Metabacillus sp. KUDC1714: one gene and its partner. The protein of the gene in region 2 interacts with the protein of the main gene of each other region in a pairwise test. Links are inferred from orthologs where the notes say so. Each region holds a gene or a part of one and is shown on either strand. Other genes may lie near its edges. The genes, in order: secA and secG.

What was found.
Region 1: the proteins of secG (region 2) and secA interact in binary tests that used the Escherichia coli proteins (3 or more experiments, as listed by UniProt). The link is inferred for Metabacillus sp. KUDC1714 from one-to-one orthologs.

What each region holds. Positions count from the first base shown.
Region 1 is NZ_CP055263.1:1,331,435-1,334,903, forward strand. The notes cover bases 217-3,350. They hold secA (preprotein translocase subunit SecA), read right to left. Parts: upstream 2,972-3,350; coding sequence 461-2,971; downstream 217-460. Other genes in these bases: rbsK (ribokinase), read right to left, coding at 3,124-3,350. In the rest of the region: more of rbsK, read right to left, coding at 3,351-3,469. UniProt on the Escherichia coli protein: Required for protein export, interacts with the SecYEG preprotein conducting channel.
Region 2 is NZ_CP055263.1:1,209,359-1,212,462, reverse strand. What follows is about bases 105-2,873. They hold secG (preprotein translocase subunit SecG), read left to right. Parts: upstream 105-1,256; coding sequence 1,257-1,490; downstream 1,491-2,873. Other genes in these bases: rnr (ribonuclease R), read left to right, coding at 2,610-2,873; HUW50_RS05880 (alpha/beta hydrolase), read left to right, coding at 1,854-2,594; HUW50_RS05890 (nuclease-related domain-containing protein), read left to right, coding at 105-974. In the rest of the region: more of HUW50_RS05890, read left to right, coding at 15-104; more of rnr, read left to right, coding at 2,874-3,104. UniProt on the Escherichia coli protein: Subunit of the protein translocation channel SecYEG. Overexpression of some hybrid proteins has been thought to jam the protein secretion apparatus resulting in cell death; while this may be true it also results in FtsH-mediated degradation of SecY.

The DNA of each region.
Region 1 (3,469 bases), 120 kb from region 2 along the record:
AGTCATTCAACTTCCCTACTAAATCCTTGATTTCAGAAACAAGCTCTTCCTGTAAATCCGCATCCTCTTCTTCTTTCACGAGTTCATAAGTTAATTGAAGATTCTCATATGACTCATTTAACTCATGAAACTGGTCAACCATTTCTTTTAATGCGTTTGTTTCATTTATTACCGTTTGTGCAGCGTTTTGGTTATCCCAAAAATCAGGTGCAGTCATTTGCCCTTCTAGTTGCTGAATACGAGCTTCTTTTATATCGAGGTCAAAGAGACCCCCTAAAGTCCGCTAAACGTTTAGCTGTTTTTTCAAGCTCTTGTCGAATTTCTACTAATTCCATTGCAGTCACCTCGGGTTTAATTTGTGTTGTCAGGATAAATCCGCAAACAAGAGAGAGGTGTAATGTCACCTCTCTCAGTTTAAGTAATTTCTATATTATATACCTTTTTCTCTATTGAAAGCTATTTATTGGCCACAGCAGTTTTTGTACTTTTTACCACTGCCACAAATACACGGCTCATTTCGACCAATTTCAACGACTTTACGAGACGGTTTTTTCTTTGGCGGTTCATCGCCTTCTTTTGGATGAACGGCTGTTTGGCCCTTCGCTACCTCTTGACGCTCAAGATTATTGCGAATTTGTGCTTTCATAATATATTTCGCAACATCCTCTTCAATGGAGGCAATCATGTTTTCAAACATCGCAAAGCCTTCCATTTGGTATTCACGTAACGGATCATTTTGACCGTATGCACGTAAATGAATACCTTGACGAAGCTGATCCATCGCATCGATGTGATCCATCCATTTTGAATCAACCGCACGAAGAAGAATAACTTTTTCAAACTCACGCATCTGCTCATCGCCGAAGTCTTCTTCCTTCAAGTTGTACAGTGCGATTGCTTTTTTGCTAATAAGCTCTGTCATTTCTTCTGGATCTTTTCCACGAAGGTCAGATATTCCAAGTTCACCTTCTTGAAGAATGTTGGCATTCATATAATCGATAATACCTTCTAAGTTCCATTCTTCCTCAACCTCATCTTGTGGTGTATAAGTAGCTACAGTGCGCTCAATCGTTGACAGAAGCATTTTTTCAACAATCTCACGAAGGTTATCAGAATCAAGAACTTCAAAGCGTTGTTTATAAATAACTTCACGTTGCTGACGTAATACATCGTCATATTGTAGAAGCTGTTTACGTGCATCAAAGTTATTACCTTCAACACGTTTTTGTGCAGATTCAACAGCACGAGAGACGATTTTACTTTGAATTGGTTGCGTATCGTCCATACCTAGACGATCCATCATATTCATCATATTTTCTGAGCCAAAGCGGCGCATTAACTCATCTTCCATAGAAAGATAGAATTGTGTTGCCCCTGGATCACCTTGACGTCCTGAACGTCCACGAAGCTGGTTATCAATACGGCGGGATTCATGACGCTCAGTCCCGATAACCGCTAAACCACCTATCTCACGAACTCCATCACCAAGCTTGATATCTGTACCACGACCAGCCATATTTGTTGCAATTGTAACAGCTCCACGCTGACCTGCATTTTCAATAATTTCTGCTTCCTTCTCATGGTTTTTTGCATTCAACACATGATGGGGAACTCCTTTTTTCTTAAGAAGCTGAGAAATTAATTCAGATGTTTCAACAGCAACCGTACCAACTAAAATTGGCTGACCTAGATCATGACGTTGTGATACATCCTCGACAACTGCACGGAATTTCCCTTCCATGGAACGGTAAACTAAATCAGCTTTATCATCACGAGCAATTGGCTTGTTCGTTGGAATTGCGACAACCTGCATGTTATAAATGTTGCGGAACTCTTCTTCCTCTGTTTTCGCTGTACCAGTCATACCAGAAAGCTTTTTATACATACGGAAGTAGTTTTGGAATGTGATTGTTGCAAGTGTCATGCTTTCATTTTGAATCTCTAGACCTTCTTTAGCTTCAATTGCTTGGTGAAGCCCATCACTATAGCGACGTCCCTTCATTAGACGACCAGTGAACGAGTCAACAATGACAACCTGTTCTTCTTCAACAACATAGTCAACATCGCGCTGCATCACAAATTGTGCTTTTAACGCTTGGTTGATGTGATGATTTAACGCAACATGGTTGATATCGAAAAGATTTTCAATTCCAAAGGCTTTTTCAGCTTTTGTCATACCGTCCTCTGTAAGCTGAACAGCCTTTGTTTTCACATCATATGTAAAATCTTCTTCCTGCTTTAATTGGCGAACAAAGCCATTCGCTTGGATATAAAGCTTTGTCGATTTCGCAGCTTGTCCTGAGATAATTAACGGTGTTCTCGCTTCATCGACTAAGATCGAGTCAACCTCATCGATTACGGCAAAATTAAGTGGACGTTGTACCATTTGCTCACGGTAAAGAACCATATTGTCGCGCAAATAATCAAATCCAAGCTCATTGTTAGTTGAATATGTAACATCTGCAGCATATGCTTCACGTTTTTCATCTTTGTTAAGTGAGTTTAAGTTAAGACCAACTGTTAGGCCAAGGAATTCAAATAACTGTCCCATTTCATGTGCATCACGACTTGCTAAATATTCATTGACTGTGACAACATGTACACCTTCACCAGATAGCGCATTTAAATAAACAGGCATTGTTGAAGTTAAGGTTTTCCCTTCACCTGTTTTCATTTCTGAAATATTCCCTTCATGTAAGGAAATACCACCCATTAACTGTACCTTGTATGGATGTAAGCCTAACACACGCTTCGCTGCTTCACGAACAACAGCAAACGCCTCTATTAAAAGATCGTCGAGTGATTCACCTTTTGCAACGCGACCCTTAAATTCTTCTGTTTTTGCTTTAAGATCATCATCAGATAAACCGCTCATTTTACTGCTTAATGCATCAATCTGATCAGCCATCTTTTCATAACGATTTAACGCACGTTTGTTAAAATCAAACACCTTATTTAAAATTCCAAGCATCATAACGCTCCTCTGTGTTTAGAGTGAAATTATCATTTTTGTTTGTTGATTGTTTTTTGTTAAACTATCCTTTATTTTAGCACTATTTGAGATGGGGTACAACCGGGTGCCTGTCACCGCCCGAATTTTGTCGAATCGCTCTGGTGAGACAATTACCGTGTAGAAATAAACTCTTCCGCTTCCTGTAATGTCGGCATCCCCGCTTGAGCACCAAGTTTAGTAACAGACAATGCTGCAACTGCATTGGCAAATTGGCAGGATTCTTTTAAGGCAGCACCATTGCTTAAAGAGAAAGCTAACGCTCCATTGAAGGAGTCTCCTGCACCAGTAGAATCAACAGCTTTGACTTTATAGCCTTGGATAAAAGTTTCTCCATTTTGATAAAGCATTACACCTTTTGATCCTTTTGTTACGATGCATTTTTCTTTAACTTGGATTAATTCTTCGTCAGTCATGTCATTTCTAGATAAGAGCATTTCTTGTTCGTGTTCGTTTGGT
Region 2 (3,104 bases):
TATGGAGTGAGAAAATGATCTTAAAACACCGCGAATTCCCCCTTACGATTGAAAAATTAGAAGCATTACTTCTAAGACTTCCTCTAAAACATCCAAAAATCCCAATTATTATTGAAGATTTGAAAAAAAGAATGGCTGGCTACAGAGGTGAAGAAGCTATTGACTATTATTTAAGCTTCCTTGAAGAAAAAGACTACTATATTTTTCATGACATAAGGCTAAAAGGTAAAAATCATTACTTCCAAATTGATACCCTTATCTTAACTCGGAAAATTGCAATAATCATTGAGGTGAAAAATATATCAGGAACTATTTACTTCGATCCGATATTTAAACAACTGATTCAAACAAAAGACCAAACGGAAAAGGCATATCAATATCCGCTAATACAATTGGAACGGCAAGAATCACAATTAAAAGAATGGCTAGTAAATAATAATTTAAAAGAAATGAAAATCACCTCAATTGTTGTCATAAGCAACCCATCCACAGTAATTCGCTCTTCTCCAGACGACCAAATTATTCACCACAAAGTAATCCGCAAAGAAAACCTTCCCGCTAAAATTATTCAATTAGAGAAATCCATCAATTCACCAGATATTGAAGAAAAGGAACTAAAAAAGATCTCTCGAAAGTTACTCAAAAAGCATACTAATGCAGATTTTTCTATATTAGCCCGCTTTAAAATAAATGAAAGTGAAATTCTGAATGGTGTGATATGTTCTAGTTGTAATTACCTTCCCTTAATTAGAGTAAAGGCTAACTGGCATTGTCCAAAATGTAATAGAAAAGATAAACAGGCTCATATTCAGGCCATAAAAGAGTACAAACTGTTAGTAAAACCAACAATTTCAAATGCTGAAATGAGGTATTTTTTGAACATAACTTCCCCGGCAATAGCGAATAGACTACTTAAATCAATGAACCTCAGGTACACAGGGAGTAATAAAGATCGTGTTTATCAATTAGACTAATGATGGATAGTGAGTCTTTGTCGATTTTTGTCTAATGGTTGATAAAAACGAATAATCGAAGATAAATTCTCCAAATCGAAGATAAATCACAAAAATCGAAGATAAATCTCCCATAATCGAAGATATCCCCTATAGTTGGTCCACCAGCTTATGATTTTCCATAGAATCTGCGAATCCATGAGAACACTAATATGCCCAATCTAAACTTGTATTGTGAATTACGAATAGATATGATACATTAAAACTATCTAGTTGTGCGTATATCAGGAGGTGTCGTTTTTCATGCATACAGCATTAATTATCCTACTTGTTTTAGTATCAGTCGCTTTAATTACAGTTGTATTATTACAATCTGGTAAGAGTGCAGGTCTATCAGGTGCAATTTCTGGTGGTGCCGAGCAGCTTTTTGGTAAGCAAAAGGCTCGTGGTCTTGATTTAGTTTTACACCGTGCGACAGTTATTTTATCAGTGCTATTCTTTATTTTGACTATCTTGGTAGCATATATCGTTAAATAATCTTTAAAACAAAGGGTCTGATGCTTCAGGCTCTTTTTTTAGTTTTAATATTTCATTATGACGCTATAGTACCTAGTTTTTGTGTCTAGCTCCAGCGCCTAGCTACTAGTGAACTTCACACTCCTTATACGCTAAGTCAACATCGAACGCTCGTGCTCTTCGTGTTTCCTTTATCTCATACGAAGTGCTCTTTTTTCTACGTCGCTGAGCAAGGCGCTTCCGCTTTTCTTTCAAGCAAACCTTTTGGTAATAAATCAAACGTTTGTTTAAATAGATATATGGCATAAAGCGCAAGATGTACTACTGGAAGTTAAAGTGGGATAAACTAGTTAAAAGATCTTTATTTTGAAGGAGTTACTTAGTATGAAAAGAGTATTACCAAAGCCGTTTACGTTTGAGGGCGGAGAGAAAGCAGTTTTATTATTACATGGATTTACTGGGAATACAGCAGATGTAAGGATGCTGGCTCGTTATTTAAGTGAAAGAGGCTATACTTGTCATGCACCACAATATAAGGGGCATGGTGTTCCTCCAGAAGAGCTAGTACATACAGGTCCTGAGGATTGGTGGCAAGACGTCCAGCAAGGTTATGATCATTTAAAGAATATGGGGTTTGAAAAGATAGTAGTAGGAGGTTTATCACTTGGCGGAGTGTTTTCCCTTAAATTAGGTTACACTGTACCTGTAAAGGGTATTGTCCCAATGTGTGCACCAATGTATATAAAAAGCGAAGAAGTAATGTATCAAGGTGTTCTTGAGTATGCGAGAAATTATAAAAAGTTTGAAGGAAAATCACCTGAACAAATTGAAGAAGAAATGGATGAGTTTGCGAAGTCTCCAATGAACACATTAAAAGCTTTGCAGGAGCTAATTGCAGACGTCCGAAATAATGTCGATATGATCTATTCACCAACGTTTGTCGCACAAGGTAGACATGATCACATGATTAATACCGATAGTGCAAACATTATATATAACGAAGTAGAAACCGATCAAAAGCAAATAAAATGGTACGAAGAGTCTGGACATGTTCTTACACTAGATAAGGAACGCGACCAGTTGCATGAAGACGTCTACCAATTTCTAGAAAGCCTTGATTGGTAAAAAGGAGGATACTACATGGATCAAGATATACAAGTACATATCAATAAACTACTAGCTTTCATGAAGGAAGAAGCATACAAGCCTCTTACCGTTCAAGAACTAGAGGAAGCGTTTGGAATAGAGGATTCAACTGAATTTAAAGATTTTGTCAAAGCGTTAGTAGCGATGGAGGATCAAGGATTAGTTGTTAGAACGAGAAGTAACCGATATGGCTTACCAGAAAAAATGAATTTATTAAAAGGGAAGCTTATCGGCCATGCAAAAGGATTTGCTTTCGTAGACCCTGAAGATACTAGCTTAGATGATGTATTTATCCCACCTACCGAACTAAAAACAGCGATGCATGGTGATATTGTTTTAGTAAGAGTAAGCGCTAAGTCTGCAGGTGGATCACGTCAAGAAGGTACGATTATTCGTATTTTAGAACGCGGCGTAAAAGAAATTGTTGGGACATATACAGAAAGCAAAAATTTTGGCTTTGTGATTCCTGATGATAAGAAAATTGCCAAT